3 regions of the Enterobacter mori genome follow, and region 1 is predicted to be linked to each of the others. Evidence: predicted binding sites of a transcription regulator. Region 1 holds the regulator's gene; each other region holds the start of a gene.
What was found. Region 1 encodes PurR, which represses purine synthesis genes. Its sites were predicted from a motif close to CANGCAAACGTTTGCNTG; they were not measured.

Region 1 (10,318 bases):
CCGGCAGAAAGTGCGCGAGCGTTTTCACGGCGTGATCATCGGTGCGGGTGCGTATACCCCAGAAAAAGCGGAAGATCTGATCGGCAAAGGCCTGATCGACGCAGTCGCGTTTGGCCGTGACTTTATTGCGAACCCGGATCTGGTTGCCCGTCTGCAGAAGAAAGCGGAGCTGAACCCCCAGCGCCCTGAAAGCTTCTACGGCGGCGGCGCGGAAGGCTATACCGACTACCCTTCGCTCTAATCCCCCATTGTGCATTGATAGCGGCGACATTTCGCCGCTATACTAAAACATCGTTTCTGTTCAAAAAAATATTCCATTCTATTGGTTAATGAGGAAATTATGCGCCTACTTCACACCATGCTGCGCGTTGGCGACCTGCAACGTTCCATCGATTTCTACACTAAGGTTCTGGGCATGACGCTGCTGCGCACCAGCGAAAATCCTGAATACAAATATTCGCTGGCGTTCGTGGGTTACGGCCCGGAATCCGATGAAGCCGTAATCGAGCTGACCTATAACTGGGACGTGGACAGCTATGAGCTGGGCACCGCATACGGTCATATCGCGCTGGAAGTGGACAACGCAGCGGAAGCCTGTGAGCGCATCCGCAGCAACGGCGGCAACGTTACGCGTGAAGCGGGCCCGGTAAAAGGCGGCACCACCGTGATTGCGTTTGTTGAAGATCCCGACGGTTATAAAATCGAACTGATCGAAGCCAAAGACGCTGGCCGCGGTCTGGGCAACTGATCCCGCAGGGCGCACTATGCGCCCGTAGTTTTACTGCATCCCCTCTCAAAATTTGCCATAATGCGCACTGCTTTTTTCCCCTTGTAAGAGACCCTGATGTCCGATAACGCTCAATTTACCGGTCTGTGCGACCGTTTTCGTGGTTTTTATCCCGTTGTCATTGATGTAGAAACAGCCGGATTTAACGCTAAAACCGATGCGCTGCTTGAAATTGCCGCCATCACGCTGAAGATGGATGAACAGGGCTGGCTTACACCGGACACCACGCTGCATTTCCATGTTGAACCTTTCGAAGGGGCAAACCTGCAGCCAGAGGCGCTGGCCTTTAACGGTATCGATCCGAAAAACCCGCTACGTGGCGCGGTCAGTGAATATGACGCGCTGCACGCCATTTTTAAAATGGTGCGCAAAGGCATGAAAGAGAATGACTGTAGCCGCGCCATTATGGTGGCCCACAATGCGACGTTCGATCACAGCTTTACCATGGCCGCCGCAGAGCGCGCCTCGCTGAAACGCAACCCGTTCCATCCGTTTGTGACGTTTGACACCGCAGCACTAAGCGGTCTGGCGCTGGGCCAAACGGTGCTGTCCAAAGCCTGCATCACGGCAGGGATTGAGTTTGACGGCACGCAGGCGCACTCGGCGCTCTACGATACGGAGCGCACGGCAGAACTGTTTTGTGAAATTGTTAACCGCTGGAAACGTCTGGGCGGCTGGCCGCTGCCGATGGGCGATGAGGCCGATATTCAATCATAGGTCGGGTAAGCGCAGCGCCACCCGACAAAAAAAAAGCGACCTCGACAGGTCGCTTTTTGTCTTTAGGCAGAAAACTTACTCTGCGTCTGGTTCTTCGGTTTTGTATTTCGCCGCCGTCTCTTTGATCAGCTGCTGCAGTTCGCCACGCTGATACATTTCGATCAGGATGTCGCAACCGCCCACCAGCTCACCGTCAACCCACAGCTGCGGGAAAGTCGGCCAGTTTGCGTATTTTGGCAGCTCAGCGCGGATGTCCGGGTTCTGCAGGATATCAACGTAAGCAAAACGCTCACCACAGGCAGATAACGCCTGAACCGCTTGTGCGGAGAAACCGCAGCTTGGCAGCTTCGGAGAACCTTTCATGTACAGGAGAATCGGGTTTTCAGCGATTTGTTGCTGAATTTTTTCAATAGTGGTGCTCATGTCTTGCTTCCTTTAACTTCTGTTACGGCATTCGTCTGACATTGTAGCGGTTCAGACAGACATCGGAAAATAACATTTTTGTCACGTCTTACTATTTTAACGGTTAACGCTAAAAGATGCATTGCAAATGACGCTTATCCCTGTTTGCAGTACGGTTTTGCTTAGGGAGTGAACAATAGTGCGACAGAACGATGAATTTTTTTGCACTTGCTAACGAAACATGATTTTAGAATGAAAAATGCTATTAACTTCTCGGGTTTTTATGGATTAGAATCGACAGGCTTTGTAAATCATACGCGGGTATTATTGATGGCCTGCATTAATCAGGGGACTGCCCAGTGGCGCGGATAAATAAAATCTCGATCACGCTCTGTGCTTTACTGTTTACATCACTCACTTTCACGCCAGCGGCGAACGCCTCTGAACAGGCGCGGCATTCTGCTGTACAAAAAACGCATCTGGTTAAGTCCACAGAACGTAAGAAAAAAACCACCAGCAAGACCGTAAAGAAAAAAACACCCACAACGACCAAAAAGACCGCCTCCAGCAAGACGAAAACAGCCCCAGCCCACACCGCACATTCTACCCGACGTAAAGCCTCGCAAACGGCCGCCAGCCTCGTAACAGAAAAATGCACTACGCGTAAAGGTCACAAAGCGAAGTGCACGAAAGTCACGAAATTAGCCGAAGTGCATAAAGTCCGTATGCAGAAAGCGCAAAAAACGGCGATGAATAAATTAATGGGGCAAATTGGTAAACCCTATCACTGGGGTGGCACTTCTCCGCGAACGGGTTTCGATTGCAGTGGCCTGGTCTATTACGCTTATAAAGACCTGGTGAAATTCCGTATTCCGCGTACCGCAAATGAAATGTACCACCTGCGCGACGCCGCACCGGTCAATCGTGGTGAACTGGAGAACGGTGACCTCGTGTTCTTCCGTACCCAGGGACGCGGCACGGCTGACCATGTCGGGGTCTATGTCGGTAACGGAAAATTCATTCAGTCACCGCGCAGCGGCCAGGACATCCAGATTACCTCTCTCAGTGAAGACTACTGGGTGCGCCATTACGTTGGCGCGCGCCGTGTGATGACGCCAAAAACCATTCGCTAACCCCTGCCCTGCCGCACGCGTGGCAGGGTAAGTTCCTCTTTTGCATACCCTTTCAATTTGCTATCCTTTCCCTGTTGTCTGTAGGGTTATTGGCAACATACAAATAAAATAAGGAGAGAAGCAATGTCGTTCGAATTACCTGCACTACCGTATGCAAAAGACGCCCTGGCGCCACACATTTCTGCGGAAACGCTGGAGTACCATTACGGCAAACATCATCAAACCTATGTCACCAATCTGAACAACCTGATCAAAGGTACCGATTTCGAAGGCAAAACGCTGGAAGAGATCGTCCGTAGCTCAGAAGGTGGCGTGTTCAACAACGCGGCTCAAGTGTGGAACCACACCTTCTACTGGCACTGCCTGGCGCCAAATGCCGGTGGTGAACCTACCGGTGAACTGGCGACCGCCATTAACGCCGCTTTTGGCAGCTTCGCGGACTTCAAAGCGAAGTTTACCGATGCGGCCATCAAAAACTTCGGTTCCGGCTGGACGTGGCTGGTAAAAGAAGCGGATGGAAAACTGGCTATCGTTTCCACCTCTAATGCGGGCACCCCGCTGACCACCAGCGCTAAACCGCTGATGACCGTGGACGTATGGGAACACGCTTACTACATTGATTACCGTAACGCGCGTCCTAACTATCTGGAGCACTTCTGGGCACTGGCTAACTGGGACTTTGTGGCGAAGAACTTCGCCGCGTAAGAGAACGCAGAAGGGTTCACCCTTCTGCGCTTTTGCTTATTCCGCCGCGCAGGCGGCTTCTGGCTGTTTACGACCGGACATCAGCACTAACAGCAGGCCGAGAGCGGCAATAATTGCCCCCATTACCGGCACAAAACTGTATCCCAGACCACCGGAAATCACCGCCCCGCCCGCTGCCGCCCCCAGCGCGTTACCCAGGTTAAACGCACCGATATTCACGGAAGAAGAGAGACCTGGCGCTTCATGGGCGACACGCATCACCCTCATCTGAAGCGGGGGTACCACGGCAAAGGTGGCAGCGCCCCACACGACCATCGCGATCGCAGCACCCCATTCGTTGCGTGCCAGCCACGGGATCGCAATCATGATGACAATCAGCAGGGTTAAAAAGCCTTTCAACGTACCGCTCACCGAACGATCGGCCAGTTTCCCGCCCAGATAGTTTCCGATAGAGAACCCCACGCCAATCAGCACCAGCATCGCGGTAATAAAGATCGGCGTCGCGTGGGTGATATCGTGCAGCACCGGTGAGATATAGGTGTAGAGGGTAAACATCGCACCGGCCCCCAGCACCGTGGTCAGCAGCGCGGAAAGCACCTGAGGACGCATCAGCACCGACAGCTCTTTACGTACGTCAGGACGTTCACCGGCGCTCCCTTTCGGTAAGGAGAAGAACAGCGCCACCATCGCCACCACGCCCAGCCCTGCTGTCGCCAGGAAAGACATTCGCCAGCCAATCACTTCACCCAGCCAGGTGGCCGCAGGCACACCGCCTATGTTGGCGATAGTCAGCCCCATAAACATGGTCGCCACCGCGCTGGCCTGCTTGTGCTTCGGAACCACACTTGCCGCAACAACCGAGCCCAGACCGAAAAATGCGCCGTGGTTCAGGCTGGTCAGAATACGCGACAGCATCAAAGTGGTGTAATCCGGCGCAATTGCGGAGAGCACGTTGCCCAGCGTAAAGATCGCCATCAGAAATATCAGCGCATTGCGACGCGCGCGGTGCGACAGCAGCAGCGTCATCAGTGGGGCCCCGACCATCACGCCGATGGCATAGGCGCTGATTAACATCCCGGCCGCAGGAATAGAGACGTCCACGCCCCGTGCGATAACAGGCAGTAACCCCATCGGGGAGAATTCAGTAGTGCCAATCCCAAAGGCGCCAATCGCCAGGGCCAGCAGAGGAAAATTGATTTTCATGAGTCAACTCCGGATGCCGTGTCATCACGCGACACAGAACTAAGAAGTCAAAAGCATGACATCAATCACAAAATTTGAGAAGTTAACATTTTGGCAAAAGATTTTTGCCAGAGAGGTAACAATCGGAAGAAAATGAGGAGGGAGAGGACTCTCCCCCCGCGTAAATCAGTGCAGCGCAGCCGTCAAACCACCGGCAACAATCAATGCCAGCACGATAAAGGTGGTCACCAGCGAAAACTTCAGATCGGAACTCATCAATTTTTCTCCTTTTAATCACCCCACGAAAAGTGAGTTTGCTCATTTTTACATAGTTTACGTCAAAAATCTTCCTGGATTTAAACTGATATCCACTTTAGCTCTTCCCCTTTTCATCAAGATAGGACAAAATTCCACGCTAAATTTATTAGCGTACCGGCCATTGATCCCCTCCTGACGTCCTGTGTCGTTTTCCCGGCGTGTCGCAACTCAAGATTGCGTAATAAGGGTGAGAGAAGGCAAACGTTTACCTTCAAGTTTTTCAGGAGTTTAGGATATGGTCTGGAGTGACATTGAATGGCAACAATAAAAGACGTAGCAAAACGCGCAAACGTTTCCACTACAACCGTATCACATGTAATTAACAAAACCCGCTTCGTCGCGGAAGAGACGCGCAACGCCGTCTGGGCGGCGATCAAGGAGTTACATTACTCCCCAAGTGCGGTTGCGCGCAGCCTGAAGGTGAATCACACCAAGTCGATTGGCTTGCTGGCAACCAGCAGTGAAGCGGCCTATTTTGCCGAGATCATCGAAGCGGTTGAGAAAAACTGCTTCCAGAAAGGCTATACCCTGATTCTGGGCAACGCGTGGAACAGCATCGAGAAGCAGCGCGCCTACCTGTCGATGATGGCGCAAAAGCGCGTCGATGGCCTGCTGGTAATGTGTTCCGAGTACCCGGAATCCGTGCTGTCCATGCTGGAAGAGTATCGCCACATTCCGATGGTGGTCATGGACTGGGGTGAAGCGCGCGCCGACTTCACCGATTCCGTTATCGATAATGCCTTTGAAGGCGGCTATATGGCCGGTCGTTATCTGATCGAACGCGGTCACCGCGAGATTGGCGTGATCCCGGGTCCGCTGGAACGCAACACCGGTGCGGGCCGTCTGGCCGGGTTTATGAAGGCAATGGAAGAGGCGCTGATCACCGTGCCGGAAAACTGGATTGTTCAGGGCGACTTTGAGCCGGAATCGGGTTACCGTGCAATGCAACAGATTGTCTCCCAACCGCATCGCCCGACGGCTGTTTTCTGTGGCGGCGATATTATGGCGATGGGCGCGCTCTGCGCCGCCGACGAGCTGGGCCTGCGGGTGCCGCAGGATATTTCCGTGATCGGGTATGACAACGTGCGTAACGCGCGCTTCTTCACCCCGGCGCTGACCACCATTCACCAGCCAAAAGACTCGCTGGGCGAAACGGCTTTCAACATGCTGATGGACAGGATCGTCAACAAGCGTGAAGAATCCCAGTCGATTGAAGTTCACCCGCGCCTCATCGAGCGCCGCTCCGTGGCGGACGGTCCGTTCCGCGACTATCGCCGTTAATCGCATTCCGGGGGCCAGTTATGCTGGCTCCCGTAGCCACTCCCGATTCAAGGTTTCACTGTCTCCCAGATAATCCAGCAGCCAGGCCATCGCAGGCGATACGTCGTTTTGCTGCCAGGTCAGACAGCAGGCCGCATCCGGGAACGGATTTTCCAGCGTCAGCGCTTTCCACTCCCCGGTATCGATGCGCGGTCGCGCGAAGTGAACGGGCACCATCGCCACGCACAGCCCCGCAGAAAGACAGGTTGCCGACGATTCCCAGTCAGGAGCCACCACGCGACGCTGGTTGTCCAGGAGCCAGGTGATGCGCTTGGGCAGCGAGCGCGAGGTATCTTCCAGCACCAGCGACGGCCAGTTGCGCAGCGTGTCATCGCTGAGAGGGCCTTCCATTGCCGCCAGCGGATGATCGCTGGCGACAACGCAGGTCCAGCTCAGCATCCCCATATCGCGAAACGCATAGCGTCCCCCGACGGGGATCGCCTGCGTTGCCCCAATCGCCATCTCCACCCTGCCATCCGCCAGCGCATCCCAGACGCCGTTGAACACCTCCTGGGAGACACGTAGTTCGACATCAGAAAAATGACGATAGAAATCCACGATCATTTGCCGGGTCCGTTCCGGCTTGACGATATTGTCCACCGCGATGGAGAGATGGCCTCGCCAGCCGTTAGCGATCTGCTGACACTGCTCGCGGGTGATCTGCATTTTTTTGATGACAGAACGCCCTTCCTTTAAAAACCACGCGCCTGCGGGCGTTAATTCCACGTCGCGATGACGCCGCTCGAACAGCGGAACCGCCAGCCACTCTTCCAGCTGACGCACGGTGTAACTGATGGCCGAGGGTACGCGGTGTAACTCCTGCGCGGCACCGGTGAAACTGCCGTTACGGGCAACAGCATCGACAACTTCAAGAGAATAATCTGACCACATGTTCTGCCTGCAAAAAATTTGAATGCACTCAGCAAATATTAGCGTTTCACAAGCCGCTTTGCACTCCCTACACTCTGCGCCAACGTACACCTGCCTCCTCAGGAGAATAAAATAATGCAACCCAGGAAAGGATTTTTGGTCTGGCTCGGCGGCTTAAGCGTGCTGGGCTTTTTAGCGACCGACATGTATCTGCCGGCATTTGCCGCGATGCAGGAAGATCTGCAAACCCCCGCAGCCGCTATCAGCGCCAGCCTGAGCCTGTTCCTCGCCGGTTTTGCCTTCGCGCAACTGCTCTGGGGACCACTCTCCGACCGCTTTGGTCGTAAACCGGTGCTGCTGCTGGGTCTGGCTATTTTTGCCGTGGGCTGTCTGGGCATGCTGTGGGTACGCGATGCCACCTGGCTGCTGGTACTGCGATTCATTCAGGCCGTTGGCGTCTGTGCTGCAGCGGTGACCTGGCAGGCGCTGGTGACCGATTATTACCCGGCATCACGCACTAACCGAATTTTCGCCACCATTATGCCGCTGGTCGGTCTCTCGCCTGCCCTTGCACCTTTGCTCGGAAGCTGGATCCTGGCCCATTTCGACTGGCAGGCGATTTTCGCTACGCTCTTTGCCATCACGCTGGTATTGATGCTGCCTGCGTTTTTCCTCAAGCCTGCGCATAAAAAAGAGACGCATCCTGACGCGAAGCCGATTACCTTTGCCTCGCTGCTGCGTTCAAAAGCGTATCGCGGTAACGTCCTGATTTACGCGGCCTGTTCCGCCAGTTTCTTCGCGTGGCTGACTGGCTCGCCGTTCATTCTGCACGATATGGGATACAGCCCGGCGGCAATCGGCCTGAGTTATGTTCCACAGACCATTGCTTTCCTGGTCGGCGGCTACGGCTGTCGCGCAGCGCTGCAGAAGTGGGAAGGCCAGCAGATGCTGCCCTGGCTACTGGTGTTGTTCGCGTTAAGCGTTTTCGGCACCTGGGCCGTCGGGTTTATTCCGGGTACGGGCCTGACAGAAATTTTGATTCCGTTCTGCGTCATGGCCGTCGCTAACGGTGCTATTTACCCAATCGTAGTCGCGCAGGCGTTACGTCCGTTCCCACAGGCGACGGGACGCGCCGCCGCGCTGCAGAACACGTTACAGCTGGGTCTGTGCTTCCTGGCAAGTCTGGTGGTCTCTGCGTTGATTTCCACGCCGCTCCTGACGACCACCAGTGTGATGCTGGTGACCGTTGCGCTGGCTGCCTTTGGCTACCGTATGCAGCTTTCCGCACAGCGCGAGCAGAATGCGCGTCAGCAGGTAGAAACGTCGCACGCATAATCGCGCCAGAAATTATGTTAAGACACAGTGATTAGGTTGCTAAGAATTTTCTATTGAATCACCAAATTTTGAGGCCTATACTAAATTTGGTTCGATGAAATACGATAAATATTAAGTGTTAACGGGAGCCGGAGTGCTCCCGTTTTACCATGGAAGGCTTTTCGGCAAGGGTTATCTCCCTTCCTCTGTTCTACGTCGGATATTAGCCTCGCGGGCATTTACCGTGAGACTTCTCACAAACCCAAAAAAGCGTCTACGCTGTTTTAAGGTTCTGATCACAGCAAGGTGATGGAGAAGCTATGAGTTCATCGTGTATAGAAGAAGTCAGCGTTCCGGACGATAACTGGTCCCGGATCGTCAGTGAACTGTTGGGACGTGCGGGCATCACGATTAATGGGTCCTCCCCCGCCGATCCGCAGGTCAAACATCCCGATTTTTTTAAACGCGTCTTGCAAGAGGGATCGTTAGGTCTCGGCGAAAGCTATATGGACGGCTGGTGGGAGTGTGAACGGCTGGACATGTTTTTCTCCAGCGTATTACGCGCCGGTCTTGAAAATCAGCTCCCCCGCCACTTCAAAGACACGCTGCGTATCGCCTCCGCCCGCCTGTTCAATCTGCAGAGTAAAAAGCGGGCATGGATCGTCGGTAAAGAGCACTACGATCTTGGTAATGACCTGTTCAGCCGTATGCTGGATCCCTTAATGCAATATTCCTGCGGCTACTGGAAAAAGGCCACAACGCTTGAAGAGGCGCAGCAAGATAAACTGCGTCTAATCTGCGAGAAACTGCAGCTAAAACCGGGTATGCGCGTGCTTGATATCGGCTGCGGCTGGGGCGGTCTGGCGTATTTCATGGCGAAGCATTACGGTGCCAGCGTTGTGGGCGTGACGATTTCAGCTGAACAACAAAAAATGGCTCAGACACGTTGCCAGGATCTGGATGTAGATATTCGACTTCAGGACTACCGCGACCTGAACGAACAGTTCGACCGCATCGTTTCCGTTGGCATGTTCGAGCACGTGGGTCCGAAAAACTACAGAACCTATTTTGACGTTGCCGACCGAAACCTGAAGCCTGACGGTATTTTCCTGCTCCATACCATAGGTTCTAAGCGCACCGACAATAACGTGGACCCGTGGATCAATAAATACATCTTTCCGAATGGCTGTTTACCGTCCGTGCGCCAGATTGCTAACGCCAGCGAGTCCCACTTCATTGTTGAAGACTGGCATAACTTCGGCGCGGATTACGACACCACATTGATGGCATGGCACTCACGTTTTCAGGAAGCCTGGCCCGAGATTGCAGACAACTATTCCGAACGGTTCAAACGCATGTTTAGCTATTATCTGAATGCCTGTGCGGGTGCTTTCCGTGCGCGGGATATTCAGCTCTGGCAGGTTGTTTTCAGTCGCGGCATTGAACACGGATTACGTGTCGCACGCTAAAAAATAACCCCGGATATCCGGGGTTGTTTTTTATTCTTCCTCAACGGCTTTTATTATCGCCGCCTCTTTTGCCGCCAGGACACGTTCAACGGTATCCACTA
Region 2 (10,318 bases), 1.3 Mb from region 1:
CGGGAATTTCCGTTAATGTCGTCTCAATGCAAGGCGATATAATTAACGAAGGAAATATTACTGGTTTCGAAAAAGGGATTCTCATTGGTGAGGCTTCTTCTTCCGTTAATATCAAAAACACGTCTACCGGCTTTATCACAGGTAAAACAGGTTTAAGCTCGGAAGTGGGTATAGCGGCCAATAACGCAGGAACTATTATTGGTACAGATGGTGATGGTGTTGCGATAAACGGCGGTAATACAAAATTTACTAACACGGGCTCTATTCATGGAAGCCATAGCGGGATCAACGTCACCGGCGACGCAAAAATCGATATTAACAACAGCGGTGTTCTGGGCGGTGATGACTCTGCCATTATGTTTGCAAGTAGCAAAAACAATACGCTGGTACTGGATACTGGCTCTTCCCTGACCGGCGATGTCATCTCGACCCTTTCCACCGGAAACACCCTGAGTCTGGAAGGAACAGGCACCGAAGACAGCAATTTCATCGGCCTAAATGAAGGAGATGGATTTGCTTCCGTTACCATGAATGGCGATAGCTGGGCACTGTCAGGTGACATTGACATCATCGGCACCGGCGACACCCTGCAGGTAAAAAGCGGTGATCTGATCCTCTCCGGTGACGTGAAGAATAATGGAAACACGCTGGTTGCGGAAAGCGCCACGCTTGAGCTCGGCAATGGACTGGAGACAGCGACGCTCAGTGGCGGTCTTACAAACAACGGTACCGTGGTCTTTAACCAGGGCAGCGATTTTACGTTTGCCACCAACATGACCGGCAGCGGAAACGTTGAGAAGCATGATGCGAATACCCTGACGCTGTCTGGAAATAATAGCTACACCGGTGATACCGTGCTTCGCGGCGGCACGACGCTCGTGGCTGCGGGTGCCAAACTCGGTGTCAAGGGGAGCAATGCGACCGTTACCATCGATAATGGCGCAACGTTCGCCTCTGCGGGCGAGGTTAACGAAAATATCGCTATTCTCAACGGTGGCACGCTGGCCGCGTGGAATGCGGTGCAGGGGAATTCGACGCTGAGTGTATCTGGCGTAGATACCATTAATGGCAACGTGACCAATGGCGGCACGCTGCTGCTGAGCGCTGCCAATAACAGCGTCGGCAATAACTTCAACATTGTTGGCGACTACACCGGTTCCGCTGGTAGCCAGATTGTGATGAACAGCGAAGTCGGTGCCGATAATGCCCCGACCGATCATCTTTCGATTACGGGCAGCAGCTTCGGACAGTCAGACGTCACCATCAACAACATGGGCGGGCTTGGTGCTCAAACCGTTAACGGCATGGAAATCGTCAGCGTTGGCGGCAGCTCTGAAGCACAGTTCATGCTGGCGAAACCGGTGGTAGCAGGTGCGTACGAATACAATCTTTATCAGCATGCTGACGGCAACTGGTATCTGGAGTCTAAAGCTACGCCTTCCGACGATCCTGCTGATGATACCGACGATGGTGATAAGCCTGATGATGGCGGCAATACCGACGGCGGCGGTAACACTGATGATGGCGGCAATACCGACGACGGTGGCAACACTGACGATGGAGGCAACACTGACGACGGTGGCAACACTGACAACGGCGGCAACACGGACGACGGCGGCAACACTGACAACGGTGGCAACACTGACAACGGTGGCAGTAATACTCCAGAAGTCATGGCACCCGAAGTCGGTGCTTACTTAGGCAACTACCTTGCCGCACAGGGAATGTTCCTGCATAAGCGTGATGACCGCGACCAGATCACCTTCCGTAATAAAGACGAACTTAATACCTGGATGTACGTTAAAGGACGCTATCACGAAAACGATGCAGGCGGGGACAAAGTCAGCTACGACACCACGACTACCGTTATGCAAATCGGTAGTGATTTCATGAGCAAGCCGATGGACAACGGTATTCTGCGTGCCGGTGGCATGTTCGGTGCAGGTCAGGCGAAAACTCACTCTGACGCGAAGCACAACGTGCGTGATGCACAGGGTAAAGTCGACGGCTTTAACATCGGCCTGTATGCAACCTGGCAGGAAGATGAGAACTTACGTCTCGGCAGCTACGTGGATACCTGGGCGGCCTACAGCTGGTACAACAACAAGGTGACCAGCAACCGTAATGACGAAGATTACGATAGCGAAGGCTTCGCCGCATCTTTAGAAGTTGGTCATGCGTGGGTTATTCAGTCAGAAAACGAACGTACCTGGAAAATTGAGCCTCAAGCTCAGGTGATCTACAGCTACCTCGATCAGGAAAATCACACGGATCGCGATGGCGTGCGGGTAACCACTCTGGACAACGATAGCGTATTTGGTCGCCTGGGTGTGAAATCCAGTTACTTCCAGCAGCAAGACGTGAAAGCCTGGCAGCCGTACGTGGCAGTCAACTGGTTGAAGGGTGCCGGTCAAAACGATCTGGCTTTCAACGACGAGACGGTCAGTAACGATACGCCAGAAGATCGCGGTCAGCTGGAGCTGGGCGTGACCGGTAACCTGAACGACACCACCACAATTTCGCTGCGCGCCAGCGGCGAATGGGGTGAGAACAGCTATGCCGCCTACGGTGGGCATATTTTGTTAAACCACCGCTGGTAATCACGTAGCATGAAGCAAACAGCAGTGGCAATCGCCACTGCTTTTTTTTTAATTATCCAACTCGCCCATCGATTTCACCTGGTCGCGGTTGATCTGTTCAGTCTGGCCTGTTTCGGCGTTTTTATACGACACCAGACCGGTATCATCATCCACCTGCGGTTTGCCGTCAGTGACAATGGTGCGGCCATCGGTGGTTTTAACGGCCTGATTAGACGAACAGCCCACAACGGTAAACATTGTAGTGGCGGCCAGAACGGAAGCGATCAGTAGTTTATTTTGCATGGTGTTTTCCCCTGCGCTCAGTTGAATTTTATTATCGACTTAACCATTTTAGGCTAACTGACTGAAAGCGGATGAAAAACCAGAAGGTTCTGAAGATGGATAAAGATAACCGTAGGGCGGGTAAGCGAAGCGCCACCCGCCATTTGCCCGGCGGCGCTACCGCTTGCCGGGCCTACGCAGATTATTTACTCATCTGGGCGTGCATTTCCTGAACCGAAATCACCTTCTCGGTGGCATCCGCGTTCAGCGCCATGGCCGTCGCGAAACCGCCGTTCAGGGTGGTATCGTAGTGCACTTTGTACTGCAGCGCGCTGCGGCGAATGAGCTTGGAGTCTTCAATCGCCTGGCGTCCTGCGGTGGTGTTGATGATGTAGGTATATTCGCCATTCTTGATACGGTCCTGAATGTGCGGACGACCTTCATGCACCTTGTTCACCAGACGCGGGTTGATACCCGCTTCGCCCAGCACAATCGCCGTACCGTGAGTGGCGTCCAGCTCGAAGCCCTGTTTCAGCAGCTTGGCGGCAAGGTCAACCACGCGCTCTTTGTCGCCTTCGCGAACGGAGAGCAGCGCACGGCCTGATTTTCTCATGGTGGAGCTGCTGCCCAGCTGCGCTTTCGCGAACGCTTCTGCGAAGGTGCGGCCCACGCCCATCACTTCCCCGGTAGAGCGCATTTCTGGCCCTAACAGCGGGTCAACGCCTGGGAATTTGTTGAACGGGAGCACCACTTCTTTCACCGAGTAGTACGGTGGAATGATCTCTTTGGTCACGCCCTGCTGTGCCAGCGTCTGGCCCGCCATCACGCGCGCCGCCACTTTCGCCAGCGGAACACCGGTGGCTTTGGAGACGAACGGGACGGTACGTGCCGCACGCGGGTTCACTTCAATCAGGTAGACTTCGTTGTCTTTCACCGCGAACTGGACGTTCATCAGACCGCGAACCTGCAGCTCGAAGGCCAGCTTCTGCACCTGCTGGCGCATCACGTCCTGAATCTCCTGACTCAGAGTGTACGCTGGCAGAGAACAGGCTGAGTCGCCGGAGTGTACGCCCGCCTGCTCGATGTGCTCCATAATGCCGCCAATCAGCACCATTTCGCCGTCGCAGATGGCGTCAACGTCCACTTCCACCGCGTCGTCGAGGAAACGGTCGAGCAGCACTGGCGCATCGTTGGACACGCTCACCGCAGTCTGGAAGTAGCGGCGCAGGTCGGCTTCGTCGTAGACGATTTCCATCGCGCGGCCGCCCAGTACGTAGGAAGGACGCACCACCAGCGGGTAGCCAATCTCCTTCGCCTTCTCAACGGCCATCTCAATGGCAGTCACGGTGGCGTTCGCAGGCTGTTTGAGCTTCAGACGGTCAACCGCCTGCTGGAAACGCTCGCGGTCTTCCGCACGGTCAATCGCATCCGGGCTGGTGCCGATAACCGGCACGCCTGCCGCTTCCAGCGCGCGCGCCAGCTTCAGCGGGGTCTGGCCGCCGTATTGCACGATAACGCCCTTCGGCTTTTCGATGCGCACGATTTCCAGCACGTCTTCCAGGGTAACCGGCTCGAAGTAGAGACGGTCGGAAGTGTCGTAGTCGGTAGAAACGGTTTCCGGGTTACAGTTGACCATAATAGTCTCGTAACCGTCTTCGCGCAGCGCCAGCGAGGCGTGTACGCAGCAGTAGTCGAACTCGATGCCCTGGCCGATACGGTTTGGACCACCGCCCAGCACCATAATCTTGTCGCGGTCAACGGATGGGTTCGCTTCGCACTCGTCTTCATAGGTGGAGTACATGTACGCGGTATCGGTCGAGAACTCCGCGGCACAGGTGTCCACGCGCTTGTAGACCGGGTGCAGGTCGTACTGGTCGCGCAGCTTGCGGATTTCCGCTTCACGCACGCCCGCCAGCTTAGCCAGACGCGCATCGGCGAAGCCTTTACGCTTCAGCACGCGCAGGAAGTCAGCGTCCAGGCCGGTGATGCCCAGCTCAGCGACCTGCTCTTCCAGACGCACCAGCTCTTCAATCTGCACCAGGAACCAGCGGTCGATGTTGGTCAGGTTGAACACGCCGTCGACAGACAGGCCCGCACGGAAGGCATCGGCGATGTACCAGATACGCTCAGCGCCCGCGTCTTTCAGCTCGCGGCGGATTTTGGTCAGCGCTTCCGGGTCGTCGAGGCTCACTTTCGGGTCAAAGCCGGTCGCGCCCACTTCGAGGCCACGCAGCGCTTTCTGCAGGGATTCCTGCTGCGTGCGGCCAATCGCCATCACTTCACCCACTGATTTCATCTGGGTGGTCAGACGGTCGTTCGCGCCTGCAAATTTCTCGAAGTTGAAGCGAGGAATTTTGGTGACAACGTAGTCGATAGACGGCTCGAAGGACGCTGGCGTGCGGCCGCCGGTGATGTCGTTCATCAGTTCGTCGAGGGTGTAACCCACCGCCAGCTTCGCCGCCACTTTGGCAATCGGGAAGCCGGTCGCTTTAGAGGCCAGCGCGGAGGAACGGGACACGCGCGGGTTCATTTCGATAACAATCAGACGGCCGGTTTTCGGGTTCACGGAGAACTGCACGTTAGAACCGCCGGTTTCCACGCCGATTTCACGCAGTACCGCCATCGAGGCGTTACGCATGATTTGATACTCTTTGTCGGTCAGCGTCTGGGCTGGCGCAACGGTGATGGAGTCACCGGTGTGGATACCCATCGCATCGAAGTTTTCGATGGAGCAGACGATGATGCAGTTGTCGTTTTTATCACGCACCACTTCCATCTCGTACTCTTTCCAGCCAATAAGCGATTCATCAATCAGCAGCTCTTTGGTTGGGGAGAGATCCAGACCGCGCTCGCAAATCTCTTCGAACTCTTCGCGGTTGTAGGCGATACCGCCGCCGGTGCCGCCCATGGTAAAGGATGGACGGATGATGCACGGATAGCCCACGTCGGCCGCGACGGCCAGCGCTTCTTCCATATTGTGTGCGATACCGGAACGCGCGGTGTCGAGGCCGATTTTCTTCATCGCCACGTCGAAGCGGCGACGGTCTTCTGCTTTATCAATCGCGTCGGCGGTCGCGCCAATCATGGTCACGCCGAACTCCGCCAGCACGCCCTGACGCTCCAGCTCCAGCGCACAGTTCAGCGCCGTCTGGCCGCCCATCGTTGGCAGCACCGCGTCCGGACGCTCTTTCTCGATAATTTTACGCACCACTTCCCAGTGAATCGGCTCGATGTAGGTCGCATCGGCCATTTCCGGGTCGGTCATGATGGTGGCCGGGTTAGAGTTCACCAGGATGACGCGGTAACCCTCTTCGCGCAGGGCTTTACATGCCTGAGCGCCGGAGTAGTCGAATTCGCAGGCCTGGCCGATCACGATCGGGCCAGCGCCAAGGATCAGGATGCTTTTTATGTCTGTACGTTTTGGCATGGTCTTCTCGGCTCCTGATTATTTAGCGGTCTTACGGTATTGCTCGATAAGTTCGATGAAGTGATCGAACAGCGGCGCGGCGTCATGTGGGCCCGGGCTGGCTTCAGGGTGACCCTGGAAGCTGAATGCTGGCTTATCGGTGCGGTGAATCCCCTGCAGGGTGCCATCGAACAGCGACTTATGGGTCACGCGCAGGTTAGCCGGCATTGAGGCTTCATCGACGGCAAAGCCGTGGTTCTGCGCGGTGATCATCACCGTGTTGTTATCGATATCTTTCACCGGGTGGTTACCACCGTGGTGGCCGAACTTCATCTTAACGGTGTTCGCTCCGCTCGCCAGCGCCAGCAGCTGATGGCCGAGGCAGATGCCGAATACCGGGATGTCGGTTTCCAGGAAGGACTTAATGGCGGCGATGGCGTAATCGCACGGCGCCGGGTCGCCAGGACCGTTGGACAGGAAAATACCGTCCGGATTCATCTTCAGCACGTCTTCGGCAGACGTTTTCGCCGGAACCACCGTCAGGCGGCAGCCGCGGTCAACCAGCATGCGCAGGATGTTGCGCTTGGCGCCGAAATCGTAGGCCACCACGTGCAACGGCAGCTCGCTCTCTTTTTTCGCTTCCGGCAGGTCGCCTTCGAGCGTCCAGCTACCCTGCGTCCAGCTGTAGGCTTCAGCGGTAGTCACTTCTTTCGCCAGGTCCATGCCGTTTAGGCCCGGGAAGGCTTTTGCTTTTTCCAGCGCCAGCGTCGCATCGAGGTTATCACCCGCGATGATGCAGCCGTTTTGTGCACCCTTCTCGCGCAGCAGGCGCGTTAACTTACGGGTATCGATATCGGCAATCGCCACGATGTTATGGCGCTTCAGGTAAGAAGAGAGGTCTTCGGTATTGCGGAAGTTGCTGGCAATCAACGGCAGGTCGCGAATGACCAGGCCTTGCGCATGTACCTGAGAGGATTCTTCGTCAGCCGCATTGGTGCCGACATTGCCGATATGAGGATAAGTAAGAGTAACGATTTGGCGAGAATAGGAAGGATCAGTGAGGATTTCTTGATAACCGGTCATTGAAGTATTGAAAACGACTTCCCCAACCGCCGAACCCGTTGCCCCTATGGCCCGACCGATAAACTGGGTTCCGTCTTCCAGAACCAATAGCGCTGACTTAATCAAAACACCCTCCAGAGAATATTCACTCACTTTATTTGCATATTAATTCACAACCATGTCATAAATCAATGCAAATGTGTTGCCAGCGGATTTTTGGCAAACGGCGGCATTCTGGGGATTTGGTGGGTAAAAGTCAACTCAAAACGGATATTTTATTTATTCTTTTACGAGCCTGGCGGCTGAAATACGATTTAACGGGCAAAAAGCGCAGGTAAATCATTCTGGAAAACGCTTGCGCGCTAAGTTTAATGGTAATTTCGTGCGCGAGGCAATTAAAAGTGGACCACATGGTCAAAATTTACAATTACGCAACGTAAAACAGGAAGAAGAGATATTGTTTTAAAGCTTTAACAGCATAACACTCACCAAGAAGATAAAATAAAAGGGCAATAAATCATTGCCCTATGCAATCAATGCATTACGACTGCAATAACCACATCACGATGGGTAATAATGCTTACAAATTGTTGAGATCGAGCACATCTCGCATATCAAAAAGACCATTACGCTTGTCTTTCAACCACAACGCGGAGCGCACTGCGCCATTTGCAAATGTCATTCGGCTAGATGCCTTATGCGTGATCTCTACGCGTTCGCCAATATCGGCGAACATCGCGGTATGTTCACCGACGATATCGCCTGCTCGCACAGTTGCGAAGCCAATGGTTCCCGGAACGCGTTCGCCCGTATGACCTTCGCGAGAATATACCGCGATGTCTTTTAAGTCTTTATCCATTGCATAAGCAATCGCTTCGCCCATTGCCAGCGCTGTGCCTGATGGCGCGTCGACTTTATAGCGGTGATGCGCTTCAACAATTTCAATGTCGGTATAGTCGCCCATCACTTTCGCCGCCTTTTCCAGCAGCTTCAGCATCACGTTAACGCCTACGCTAAAGTTGGCAGCAAAGACGATCGCAATCTCGTTAGATGCCTCCTGAATGGCTTGTTTACCCGCGTCGTCAAAACCGGTGGTCCCAATCACCATCCCCTTGCCGTGCTGGCGACAAAACGCCAGATGCGTGAGCGTCCCTTCCGGGCGGGTAAAATCGATGAACACATCAAAGTCATCTTTTACCGCATCCAGACTGCTCTGCACGGTAACGCCCGTGTGGCCTGCACCCGCCAGCTCACCGGCATCGGTCCCCAGAAGTGAAGAACCTTCACGCTCCAGGGCCGCACCAAGCGCTACGCCATCCATCTGAAGTGCCGCCTGAATCAGCTGACGGCCCATACGTCCACCCGCGCCCGCAATGGCGACGCGGATCTGTGCATCATGCATAGTTATTCTCTTACGTTAAAATGATGTAAATCGTTTTCAGATTAACCAGCCTTTGCAGAGGCTGCCACAGAAAACGCCGATAATTAGAATTTAATGATAAACAGGCAGAGATATCAGTGAAAGACATGATCGTCAGCGAAAACCGCATGATTCCCGAATCACCAGCGCAGGCGGCAGGATGATCCGTTTAGCGGGTTCGTCGTTGCCCTGTATGCGGCTGTAAAGTAACTCCCCCGCCTTACGACCAATCTCTTTCGCCGCCACCGATACGGTGGTCAATGCGGGCTGTACCAGAGCCGCTTCGGTAATATCATCGAAACCGACCAGCGCAAAATCACGCCCCGGCTCACGGCCCATCTTGCGCAGGCTTTGCATCATCCCCAGCGCCACAATATCCTGATAGCAAATCGCAGCGCTGATGCGTGGATGCTCGAGAAGTAACGCCTCCGCCACGCGCGCGCCGTCGCTTTGGCTGGCGTGAGAGGTTCTGATCCAGGCAGGATTCGGCGTCACGCCGTACTCCAGAAGCTTGCTGGTAAAGCCCCCGATACGCTGAGCCCGGGATCCCGAATTCTGGCTCCCCCCGATGAACGCAATCTGGCGATGGCCCATTCTGAGCAGATGCTCCGTCGCCATCTGCGTGCCTAAGAAGTTATCCGTTCCGACAAAATCAAAATCCGGATCGTTCAGCGGCCGCACAACCATGATAGCCGGAATACTGCGCCGCTTCAGGCCCTCAAAAAAGGCCTGTGGCGTTTCGCGAGCCGCACACAGCACCATACCGCCGACGTTATTACGCATCAGTGAATCAACAAATTTTTGCTGCCGCTCTGCCGATTCCTCGCTATTCGCCAGAAAAAGCATTAGCTCATGGCGCTCCATTTCATGACTTAGCCCTGCCGTCATCTCCCCGTAAAAAGGGTTGGTAATATCGTGCAAGAGCAACCCGACCTGGTTACTGCTGCGGTTCCGTAAATTGGCCGCCGTCTGGTTATAGACATAGCCGGACTCATCCAGCGCCTTAAGTACGCGTTCGCGCGTGCTTTGCGAAATGCGGCCTTTGTTGCAGAGCACCATAGAGACCGTCGCCGTTGACACGCCAGCGCGTTTCGCAACATCGGCCAGTGTAATTCCCGTCATGTTGTCTCCTTCATCATCACCACAGGTTAATCGAATAACCCATTTTCTGCATTTTTCCCTGTGAGATTCTTCACATTACCGCTGCCCATCCGGATTACATTCGCATTTATGGCGGGTTAATCGCGTTAACCACTCTTCTCAAATTCGGTTAATCGAATAACCTTAAAAAATGATTACGGAGGATACAATGACAACCTACGACAAATTCCCCACGGTGGCGATACAGGGTTATGACGACAGCGCCTGGCAAGGCTGGGAGGCGATTACCCGCATTCTTGAGGCAAAAACCCGACAGCGCAGCCGCACGGTGCTGGTGATTGATTGCTATCCGGGCGTGCGCATGGCCGAGCTTGAAGAGAACGTACTGCCGCGGCTACGCCCGACGCTGGCGATCAATGCCGAACAGGCGCGACGGGATGAGCGTGCCATCCATGAGATGCTGGCACG
Region 3 (10,318 bases), 2.3 Mb from region 1:
CAACACCAACACGCTGAGCTTCCTCGCGCAACAGGGCACACCGCACAACGTGGTGTTCGTCGATCCGCCGTTCCGCAAGGGGCTGCTGGAAGAGACGTTATCCCTGCTGGAGCAAAACGGCTGGCTGGCGGATGACGCGCTAATCTATGTAGAAAGCGAAGTGGAGAACGGTTTGCCGCCGGTGCCCGCGCACTGGGATCTGCACCGCGAAAAGGTCGCCGGTCAGGTTGCTTATCGTCTGTATCACCGTCAGGCACAAGGAGGATCCGATGCCGGTACTGATTAACCTGGGACGTTTGCTGATGCTGGGCGTCTGGGCATTTTTGATTTTAAACCTGGTGCACCCGTTCCCGCGCCCGATGAACATTTTCGTTAACGTGGCGCTGATTTTCACGTCGTTTATGCACGCCCTGCAGATGGTGATGCTGAAGAACGGCCTGCCGAAAGACGGCCCGCAGATGACGGGCTGGCAGCAGCTGCGCGTATTTATTTTCGGCGTGTTTGAGCTGCTGGTGTGGATGAAGAAGTTTAAGGCGCAGGTGAAGAAGTAAGGTGCGGCCTGTTGCCCTCACCCTAACCCTCTCCCACAGGGAGAGGGAACCGATCGCGCCTTATTCAGGCGTAAAACCTTCGAACCGCGACCCTTTGTAGCTCAGCGTTCCTTTCTCTCCCACCGTCAGCTGATGGTACTGCTGCGCCTCCAGGCGGAAGGTCACCTCCAGCCCGCCCGTTTCCGGCTTAAAGCTCGCTTCATAGCGCATTGCTGTGCCCGCAGGTGTCACCTGCTGCTGGCGCGAGCGGCGATCGTTAATCGTCTTCTCACGCTTGTTCGTCACCACCACGCGCTTTTGCATCAGCGGCGCGGCGTCGTTATCCGCCTTCTCGCGGCGCTGCTGCACGAAACGAAACGAGGCGGCAATGACGATAATCGCCACCACGATAATGAAAAACAGCGGCATCTTGCTCATTGAAAAATCCCATCAGATTATGCGGAATTCAGGATACCTTGCCTTCCCCGTCATTGCCAAACGCCCGCCCGCGTCACTACACTGGATCAGAAACTGATTATTCAGCCTCAACAGATACAGGGAGTTAATATGCTTTGGTCATTTATCGCCGTCTGTTTGTCCGCATGGCTTTTTGTCGATGCGTCGTATCGTGGCCCTACCTGGCAGCGCTGGCTTTTTAAACCCGTCACGCTGCTGCTCCTGCTGCTGTTAGCCTGGCAAGCGCCGATGTTCAACGCCGTCAGCTATCTGGTCCTCGCCGGGCTGTGTGCGTCCCTGATAGGCGATGCGCTGACTCTGCTCCCCCGTCAGCGCCTGCTCTATGCCGTCGGTGCGTTCTTCCTGTCACATCTGCTTTACACCATCTACTTTGCCAGCCAGATGACGCTCTCCTTCTTCTGGCCGCTGCCGCTGGTGCTGCTGGTGATAGGCGCGCTGCTGATTGCGGTGATCTGGTCGCGTCTGGAAGAGATGCGTTTGCCGGTCTGTACCTTTATCGCCATGACGCTGGTGATGGTGTGGCTGGCAGGCGAGCTGTGGTTCTTCCGTCCGACGTCTCAGGCGATGTCCGCCTTCTTCGGCGCGGCGCTGTTGCTCATCGGGAATATCGTCTGGCTGGGCAGCCACTATCGTCGCCGCTTCCGTGCGGATAACGCGATTGCCGCTGCCTGCTACTTTGCCGGGCACTTCCTGATCGTGCGTTCGCTGTATATTTAAATAAGTCTTGACTCTGGAGTCGACTCCAGAGTGTATGCTGCGGTTAATGAGAAAATTATCATTACCGGAGACTGCCATGTCGACTCCAGAAACGTCTAAAAAAGTTCCACAATTCTCGGCACTTAAGCTCAGCCCGGTTCCGCCGAAAGACGACTGCTGCTGCGAGGGGGCGTGCGAAACGCAAACTGAAATGCTGCCTGAAAGCGGCAATCGCTACAGCTGGGTCGTCAACGGCATGGACTGCGCGGCCTGCGCGCGTAAAGTCGAAAACGCCGTCAAGCAGGTGCCGGGCGTCAGCCGCGTCCAGGTGCTGTTCGCCACCGAAAAACTGCTGGTCAGCGCCGAAAGCGACGTAAGCAAACAGGTGGAAGCCGCCGTCAGCAAGGCGGGTTATACCTTGCGTAGCGAAACGGCCCCCGTTGAAAAAACCTCCTCCCTGAAAGAAAACCTGCCGCTCATTTCGCTCATCATCATGATGGCCCTGAGCTGGGGGCTGGAGCAGATTGACCACCCGCTCGGCAATCTGGCGTTTATCGCCACCACGCTGGTCGGGCTGTTCCCGATTGCCCGCCAGGCGCTGCGCCTGATGAAAAGCGGCAGCTGGTTTGCCATTGAAACGCTGATGAGCGTGGCAGCTATCGGCGCGCTGTTCATCGGCGCGACGGCGGAAGCGGCGATGGTGCTGCTGCTGTTCCTGATCGGCGAACGGCTCGAGGGCTGGGCGGCCAGCCGGGCGCGTAAAGGAGTCAGCGCGCTGATGGCGCTGAAACCTGAAACCGCCACACGGGTAAATAACGGCAATCGCGAAACGGTGGCGATTAATACTCTGCGTCCCGGAGACGTGATTGAAGTCGCCGCGGGTGGTCGTTTACCCGCCGATGGTGCGCTTGTTACCGCCACCGCCAGCTTCGACGAGAGCGCCCTGACCGGGGAATCCATTCCGGTAGAACGCGCGGCAGGTGAAAAAGTGCCTGCTGGCGCCACCAGCGTCGACCGTCTGGTGCAGCTTAACGTGCTTTCTGAACCCGGCGACAGCGCCATTGACCGTATCCTGAAACTGATTGAAGAGGCTGAAGAGCGCCGCGCGCCAGTAGAGCGTTTTATCGACCGCTTCAGCCGGATTTACACGCCCGCCATCATGCTGGTTGCCCTGATGGTTACGGTGGTTCCACCGCTGTTCTTCGGCGCGCCGTGGGAAGGCTGGCTTTATAAAGGCCTGACGCTGCTGCTGATCGGCTGCCCCTGCGCGCTGGTGATCTCCACGCCTGCGGCGATTACCTCCGGGCTGGCAGCGGCGGCACGTCGCGGCGCGCTGATTAAGGGCGGCGCGGCGCTGGAGCAGCTGAGCCAGGTTCAGCATATCGCGTTCGATAAAACCGGCACGCTGACCGTCGGCAAGCCGCAGGTCACCGGCGTGTATCCGCAGGACATCAGTGAAGACGAACTGCTTACGCTGGCTGCCGCCGTTGAGCAAGGTTCCACTCACCCGCTCGCGCAGGCGATTGTGCGTGAAGCGCAGTCGCGCGGGCTGACTATTCAGGCGTCAACGGCACAGCGGGCGCTGGTTGGGTCGGGGATTGAGGCCACCGTTGACGGTAAAAAGGTGCTGATTGTCGCGGCGGGCAAGTCTTCTACCCCAGAGGTTGAGGCGTTAGAACAGACCGGACAAACTGTCGTGACCGTCATGCAGGACGGCGTCGCGAAAGGGATGCTGGCACTGCGCGACACCCTGCGCGATGACGCCAAAGAGGCCGTGACGGCGCTGCATCAGCTTGGCGTACAGGGCGTGATCCTGACCGGCGATAATCCGCGTGCGGCGGCGGCAATTGCCGGTGAACTGGGGCTGGAATTTAAGGCCGGATTGCTGCCCGCGGATAAAGTCAGCGCGGTCACGGAACTGAACGCATTCGCCCCGCTGGCGATGGTCGGTGACGGCATTAACGATGCGCCTGCGATGAAGGCTTCCACCATCGGCATTGCAATGGGCAGCGGAACCGACGTGGCGCTGGAGACGGCGGATGCGGCGCTGACCCACAACCGCCTGACCGGGCTGGTGCAGATGATTGGCCTGGCGCGGGCGACGCGGGCCAACATCCGCCAGAACATCGGCATTGCGCTGGGGCTGAAAGGGATATTCCTCGTGACCACCCTGCTCGGCATGACCGGCCTCTGGCTGGCGGTGCTGGCGGATACGGGTGCAACGGTGCTGGTGACGGCGAACGCGCTGCGGCTGCTGCGCCGCCGGTAAAAACGCCCGGTGGCGGCTGCGCCTTACCGGGCCTACAACATCTCCAAACCGTAGGCCGGGTAAGGCGCAGCCGCCACCCGGCAAAAAAAACGGCGTCACTGCATCCCTAACACCCTCGGCAACCATAATGAAATCGCCGGAATGTACGTCACCATCCCCAGCACTACCAGAAGCATGCCGTAAAACGGCAGCATGGCGCGCACCACGGTTTCAATCTTCTGCTTACTCACCGCGCTCGCCACAAACAGCACCGACCCGACAGGCGGGGTGATCAGCCCGATCCCCAGGTTCACCATCATGATCATCCCGAAATGCACCGGGTCGATCCCCAGCGAATTGGTCACCGGCAGCAGCACCGGGGTCAGGATCAGGATGATCGGCGCCATGTCCATCAGCGTGCCAATCAGCAGCAACATGATGTTGAGGTACATCAGGATCACGTACTTGTTATCGGAGAGCGAGGTGAAGAACTCGGTGATGCGGGTCGGGAGCTGCATGTAGGTCATCACCGCACCAAATGCCGCCGCAAAGCCAATCAAAATCATCACGATGGTGACGGTTTTCACCGTCCGGCACAGCAGCTTCGGCAGTTCGCTCCACTTATAATCGCGGTAGATGAACATGGTGACGAAGAACGCCCACAGGCAGGCCACGGCGGCGGATTCGGTTGCCGTGAAGATGCCGGACAATATCCCGCCGAGGATGATCACGACCGTCATCAGCCCCCACAGGGCATCCAGCATGATTTTCAGCGCCTGCCAGAAAGGGATTTTGTCCCCTTTCGGATAGCCGCGCTTGCGGGCGAAGCATAGACAGAGCACCATCAGGCTCACGCCCAGCAGCAGTCCCGGCAGCACGCCCGCGATAAACAGCGTGGCAATAGAAACCGTCCCCCCCGCGGCCAGCGAGTAAATGACCGAGTTGTGGCTGGGCGGGATCAGAATCGCCTGCACGGAACCGCTGGCCGTCACCGCCGCCGCATATTCGCGCGGGTAACCTTTCTTCTCCATCTCCGGGATCATCACGCTGCCGATAGAGGCCGTATCTGCCACCGACGAGCCGGAAATCGCGCCGAAGAACGTTGAGGCGACAATGTTCACCAGCGACAGCCCCCCGCGAATAAAACCAACAAACACGTAGGCGAAATTCACCAGCCGTCGGGCAATGCCCCCTTCCGCCATGATCGCCCCGGCGAGGATGAAGAACGGGATCGCCAGCAGGGTAAACTTGTTCACCCCGCTGGTGATCTGGATCATCAGCGCCTCCAGCGGCAGATCAATCCACAACGCCCCCGCCACGGCGCTTAACCCGACGGCGAAAGCCACCGGCATCCCCAGCGCCAGCAGAATGGCGAGGGTGAATAACAAAACGAATGCATCCATTGTTCACCCCTAACTGTGGTTGCCGATGAGCACGACGGGACGGTTTTCCTGCGAGCCAAACAGCAGGCGTTCAACAACAAACAGGATCAGAATCGCCGATCCGACCGGCAGCGGCAGATAGCTTTCGCCAGAGGTCAGGAGCGGGAATTCCGCGACCGGCTGTTCCCAGAGGTCGACGCACAGCCAGAGGCTGTACCAGAACATCAGGGCGGAGATCAGCAGCATCAGCAGGTCGACCACGCGGGCGCAGAGGTTTTTCAGCGCCTCGGGCAGCCGGTCGGTGAGCATGTTTACCGCGATGTGCGACCCGGCGCGATACCCCACCGCCGCACCAATAAAGGTAAAGGTCACCATGCAGATAATGGCGATCGGCTCCGGCCAGGACTCCCCGCGGTTGAGCGCGTAGCGCGAGAAGATGCCAATCGGGATCACTATCGTCATCACCAGCAGCGAGATACCCGCCACGGTCATGGCGAGCAGGTATAGACGGTCCATCCACTTCAGGTAGAGTTCGGACATACGTACTCCGTTTTACTGGACGTCAGCGATGGCTTTCATCAGATCCTGATGCTTGTCGCCATACTGGGCGCGCACCGGCTCTGTGGCTTTGATAAACACCGTTTTGTCGATGTCGTGGAACTGCACCCCACCCGCCTTCATTTTCGCCAGTGCCTGGTCGTTATAGGCCTGCCAGAGCTTGCGCTGCTCGAACTGCGCTTCGCGGGCCAGAGTCAGTATCTTTTGCTGTTCGTCGGCGCTAAGCTTGTCCCATTTCACTTTTGAGTAGAGGATCATTTCCGGAGTGATGAAGTGGCCGCTGAGGGTATAGTTTTTGGCGACCGGCATGTAGTTGTGGGCGATAAAGGTTGGCGGGTTGTTCTCCGCGCCGTCGATCACGCCGGTCTGCATGCCGCTGTAGACTTCGCTCACGCCCATCGCGACCGAGTTCGCCCCCATGTCTTTCAGCGTGGCGAGCGCCACCGGGCTACCCTGCACGCGGATCTTCTTCCCTTTCAGGTCTTCCGGTTTAACGATCGGCTCTTTGGTGATCAGGTTGCGGGTACCGGAATCCATCCAGCCGAGGAAGACCAGGCGTGATTTTGGGTTCGCGGTCAGCTTGTCGCCGATCTGCTTGCCGATATCCCCGTCGATCACCTTGTGCATGTGGTCTTCATCGCGAAACACGTACGGAAGCGTGAAGACTTCGATATCCGGCAGGATGGCGGCAACTGGTGCCATTGAGACGCGGATCATGTCGATGGCACCCATCTGCGCCTGCTCAATCATCTGCTTTTCATCCCCGAGTACGCCGCCGGGGAAGACTTTGATCTCCAGCTTGCCGTCGGTTTGCTGTTTGAGTTTTTCACCCATGTGCTGAACCGCCACCACGTTCGGGTAGCCTTCGGGATGAACATCGGCAGCTTTGATGGTTTGAGCAGAAACGGTGCAGGCAAAAGCAGACAGACACAGCGCGGCCAGTAACGGCTTGAGGGTCGTTTTCATCGGGTCAACTCCAGGGTAGTGAGATAAGCGTTAAAACGGCGTTTTATTTTTATACGCTTAAAAATTAGACTACGGCTGGAAAAGCGGAGGTGAAGCGCCTCACAAAAGCGCGAAAATTTGAAACGATGGTTTAGAAAGTTTTTCCCTCTCCCCGTGGGAGAGGGTCAGGGTGAGGGCATCAGGCCGCACTCAACCCTTACGAATCACATACCGGTACGGCAGCGCGTCCGTTTCTTGCGCCACCAGCTCATGCTCCATAAAGGTACAAAAGCCGGGGATATCGCGGGTAGTGGCCGGATCGTCAGCGATGATCAGCAGCGTTTCGCCGGTCTGCATATTGCGCACGGTTTTGCGCACCATCATTACCGGCTCCGGGCAGCGGAGGCCCTGGGCGTCAAGGGTGTGGTCTGGGCTGGAAAACAGGTCGGTCATGGTCTTCTCGATCAAAATAAAACGGCTGTAGTTTACGCCCGGTTGCCGCCAATGCAAACCAGGTTAACGGTTGCGTGAAAATTAGCCATTGCAAAGTCCCGTCAAAGCAGTATCATGCGGCGGTTTTTATTGGGTTCCCTCACCCCAACGTATAAAAAGGTCACAATATGACGCAGTTTTCTCAATCGCAGCGCGTAAAAGCGTTGTTCTGGCTTTCGCTTTTTCATCTGCTGGTGATCACCTCCAGCAACTATCTGGTGCAGCTCCCGATCTCCATTTTTGGTTTCCATACCACCTGGGGCGCGTTCAGTTTTCCGTTTATTTTCCTCGCCACCGATCTGACCGTGCGAATCTTTGGCGCACCGCTGGCGCGTCGCATCATTTTTGCGGTGATGCTCCCGGCGCTGTTCGTGTCGTATGTGATCTCTTCCCTGTTCTACATGGGAAGCTGGCAGGGCTTTGAGGCGCTGACGCACTTCAACCTCTTTGTCGCCCGTATCGCCGCCGCCAGCTTTATGGCCTACGCGCTGGGGCAGATCCTCGACGTTCACGTGTTTAACCGCCTGCGTCAAAATCACCGCTGGTGGATGGCGCCGACGGCCTCCACGCTGTTCGGTAACGTGAGCGATACGCTGGCCTTCTTCTTCATCGCCTTCTGGCGCAGCCCGGATGCTTTTATGGCCGAACACTGGATGGAAATCGCGCTGGTGGATTACTGCTTCAAGGTGCTTATCAGCATTGTGTTCTTCCTGCCGATGTACGGCGTGCTGCTGAATATGCTGCTGAGAAGGCTGGCAGATAAATCTGAAATCACCGCATTGCAGGCAGGTTAAAGGTTCGCTTTATCAGTTGTGATAAGATGAGCGAATGAGCCGTTATGGCCGTTTATCGAAAGGAAGAAGTCAATGCGCAATCTGGTTAAATATGTCGGGATTGGCCTGCTGGTTGTTGGCCTTGCAGCCTGTGATAACAGCGATACCAAAACGCCTGCACAGGGCGCGTCCGCAGAGAGCAACGCAACCGGGCAGCCGGTAAGCCTGCTGGACGGAAAACTCAGTTTCTCTCTGCCTGCGGATATGACCGATCAGAGCGGCAAGCTGGGTACCCAGGCGAACAACATGCACGTGTATTCCGACGCAACCGGTCAGAAAGCGGTGATTGTGATTGTGGGTGACGACACCACTGAAGAGCTGAGCGTGTTGTCCAAACGTCTGGAAGATCAGCAGCGTAGCCGTGACCCGCAGCTTCAGGTGGTGACCAATAAGTCTATCGAACTCAAAGGCCACACGCTGCAACAGTTGGACAGCATTATCTCTGCGAAAGGCCAGACCGCTTACTCTTCCGTGGTGCTGGGTAAAGTCGATAACAAACTGCTGACCCTGCAGATCACGCTGCCTGCGGAAGACCAGCAGAAAGCGCAGACTGCCGCAGAAAACATCATTAACACCCTCGTGATTCAGTAATCTTTCACGAGGATGACGTGGCCTCCGGTGCGTGCTCCGGGGGCCATTTTTTTAGCCGCCACGTCAGCATCAGCGCCAGCACCACCAGTCCTGCCGCCGCCAGATAGATAACCGGCACGCCAGCCCAGGCCATCACCAGCCCTGCCAGCGGCCCGGTGATCCCCAGCGACATATCCATAAACACCGTATAGGTGGCGAGCGCGGCCCCCTGATTTTGCTGCGGCACGGCTTTCACCGCCACCACGCCCAGCGCCGGGAAGACCAGTGAGAAGCCCGCCCCCGCGAGAAAGACGCCGATTTTCGCCATCCACGGCGCAGCGGCGATCCCGGTCAGCAACAGCCCGACGATTTCGACCGCAAAGCAGATCATCGCTACATTCAGCCCGCCCAGACGGTTAATGCCGTTCGGGAAGAGCAGACGCGCGCCGACAAACGCACAGCTAAACAGGGTTAAGGCAAAGGCCGCGCCGTCCCAGCCTTTGGCGTCGTAAAACAGGGTGATGAAGGTGGCGATCACACCAAAGCCAGTGGTGGCCAGCGCCAGCGCCATGCCGTAGGGCCAGACGCGCCCCAGCACCGCGCGAAACGGCAGCGGCTTGCCCTTGCTGGCTTTCACTTTCGGGCGCGGCAGCGCCAGCAGGATCGCCAGCAGCGCGACCGCCATAATGGTGAGGGACAGGCCGTACAGCCCGCCCCAGGCGTAGCACACCACGCCAAGCGGCGCGCCAATCGCCATGGCGCCGTAGGTGACAATCCCGTTCCAGGAGATCACCCGTCCGATGTGCGATGCGCCGACGACGCCCACGCCCCAGAGCGTTGACCCGGTACCCGCCAGGCTTTGCCCGATCCCCAGAATCACGCGGCCCAGGCACAGCAGCACCAGACTGACCAGCGGCCACTGGCTGGCGGTGGCCGCCAGAAAGTAACCCAGCCCGCTCAGAAAGCAGCCACACAGCCCCACGACGACAATGCTCTTCGGCCCAAACAGATCGGCGTAGCGTCCCGCGTGCGGACGGCTTATCAGCGTCGCGAAGTATTGCAGGCTAATGACCAGCCCGGCCCAGAAGGCGCTAAAGCCCATTACGTCGTGAACGTAGCCCGGCAGGATCGCCAGCGGCAGGCCAATCGTCAGATAGCTGGCGAAGTTAAAAATCACAACAGAAACAATGCGCAGATTGAGGCGCACTCCGCTCAGTGCCGGTTCGGCGGAAGGTTCGGGCATGGGTTTAACCTGGATTTTTGCAACAGTGTTTCACTATTACCATGAAGAGAGATGAAAATCAGCAGTGACTTTCAGAGTAACACCCCAGACGAAGGGGATCCGGCGCACTACAATAAACAAGCCCCCCGAAAAAGGAATTCGTATGACAGCCAGCCCGCCCGATAAAGCAGGACTTCACATTTTGTTAAAACTCGCCTGTCTGGTCGTGATCCTGGCAGGTATCCACGCTGCGGCTGATATCATCGTTCAGCTGTTGCTGGCGCTCTTTTTTGCCATTGTGCTCAACCCGCTGGTGACCTGGTTTTTACGCCGCGGCGTCAGCCGTCCGGTGGCGATTACTATCG

Region 2: carA (glutamine-hydrolyzing carbamoyl-phosphate synthase small subunit) is a predicted target of PurR. The motif match lies at 7,674-7,691, and genes of this name have one in related genera.
Region 3: tusA (sulfurtransferase TusA) is a predicted target of PurR. The motif match lies at 7,349-7,366, and genes of this name have one in related genera.

The regions. Positions count from the first base shown of each region.
Region 1 covers NZ_CP104285.1:1,984,965-1,995,282, reverse strand. Annotated here, with positions in the region: gene N2K86_RS09535 (alkene reductase) at 1-241, shown strand, start outside; gene gloA (lactoylglutathione lyase) at 341-748, shown strand; gene rnt (ribonuclease T) at 845-1,504, shown strand; gene grxD (monothiol glutaredoxin 4) at 1,580-1,927, opposite strand; gene N2K86_RS09515 (C40 family peptidase) at 2,266-3,039, shown strand; gene sodB (superoxide dismutase [Fe]) at 3,163-3,744, shown strand; gene N2K86_RS09505 (MFS transporter) at 3,781-4,947, opposite strand; gene cydH (cytochrome bd-I oxidase subunit CydH) at 5,113-5,202, opposite strand; gene purR (HTH-type transcriptional repressor PurR) at 5,500-6,525, shown strand; gene punR (DNA-binding transcriptional activator PunR) at 6,544-7,455, opposite strand; gene punC (purine nucleoside transporter PunC) at 7,570-8,769, shown strand; gene cfa (cyclopropane fatty acyl phospholipid synthase) at 9,069-10,217, shown strand; gene N2K86_RS09475 (riboflavin synthase) at 10,248-10,318, opposite strand, start outside.
Region 2 covers NZ_CP104285.1:678,886-689,203, reverse strand. Annotated here, with positions in the region: gene N2K86_RS03305 (autotransporter family protein) at 1-2,600, shown strand, start outside; gene N2K86_RS03300 (YgdI/YgdR family lipoprotein) at 2,649-2,882, opposite strand; gene carB (carbamoyl-phosphate synthase large subunit) at 3,064-6,288, opposite strand; gene carA (glutamine-hydrolyzing carbamoyl-phosphate synthase small subunit) at 6,307-7,455, opposite strand; gene dapB (4-hydroxy-tetrahydrodipicolinate reductase) at 7,910-8,731, opposite strand; gene N2K86_RS03280 (LacI family DNA-binding transcriptional regulator) at 8,864-9,871, opposite strand; gene N2K86_RS03275 (class I mannose-6-phosphate isomerase) at 10,059-10,318, shown strand, end outside.
Region 3 covers NZ_CP104285.1:4,453,412-4,463,729, forward strand. Annotated here, with positions in the region: gene rsmD (16S rRNA (guanine(966)-N(2))-methyltransferase) at 1-286, shown strand, start outside; gene N2K86_RS21125 (DUF1145 family protein) at 270-551, shown strand; gene N2K86_RS21130 (DUF2500 domain-containing protein) at 612-968, opposite strand; gene N2K86_RS21135 (lysoplasmalogenase) at 1,098-1,724, shown strand; gene zntA (Zn(II)/Cd(II)/Pb(II) translocating P-type ATPase ZntA) at 1,801-3,972, shown strand; gene N2K86_RS21145 (TRAP transporter large permease) at 4,068-5,354, opposite strand; gene N2K86_RS21150 (TRAP transporter small permease) at 5,364-5,873, opposite strand; gene N2K86_RS21155 (TRAP transporter substrate-binding protein) at 5,886-6,857, opposite strand; gene tusA (sulfurtransferase TusA) at 7,047-7,289, opposite strand; gene N2K86_RS21165 (7-cyano-7-deazaguanine/7-aminomethyl-7-deazaguanine transporter) at 7,457-8,122, shown strand; gene N2K86_RS21170 (DcrB family lipoprotein) at 8,195-8,752, shown strand; gene N2K86_RS21175 (MFS transporter) at 8,757-9,974, opposite strand; gene N2K86_RS21180 (AI-2E family transporter) at 10,117-10,318, shown strand, end outside.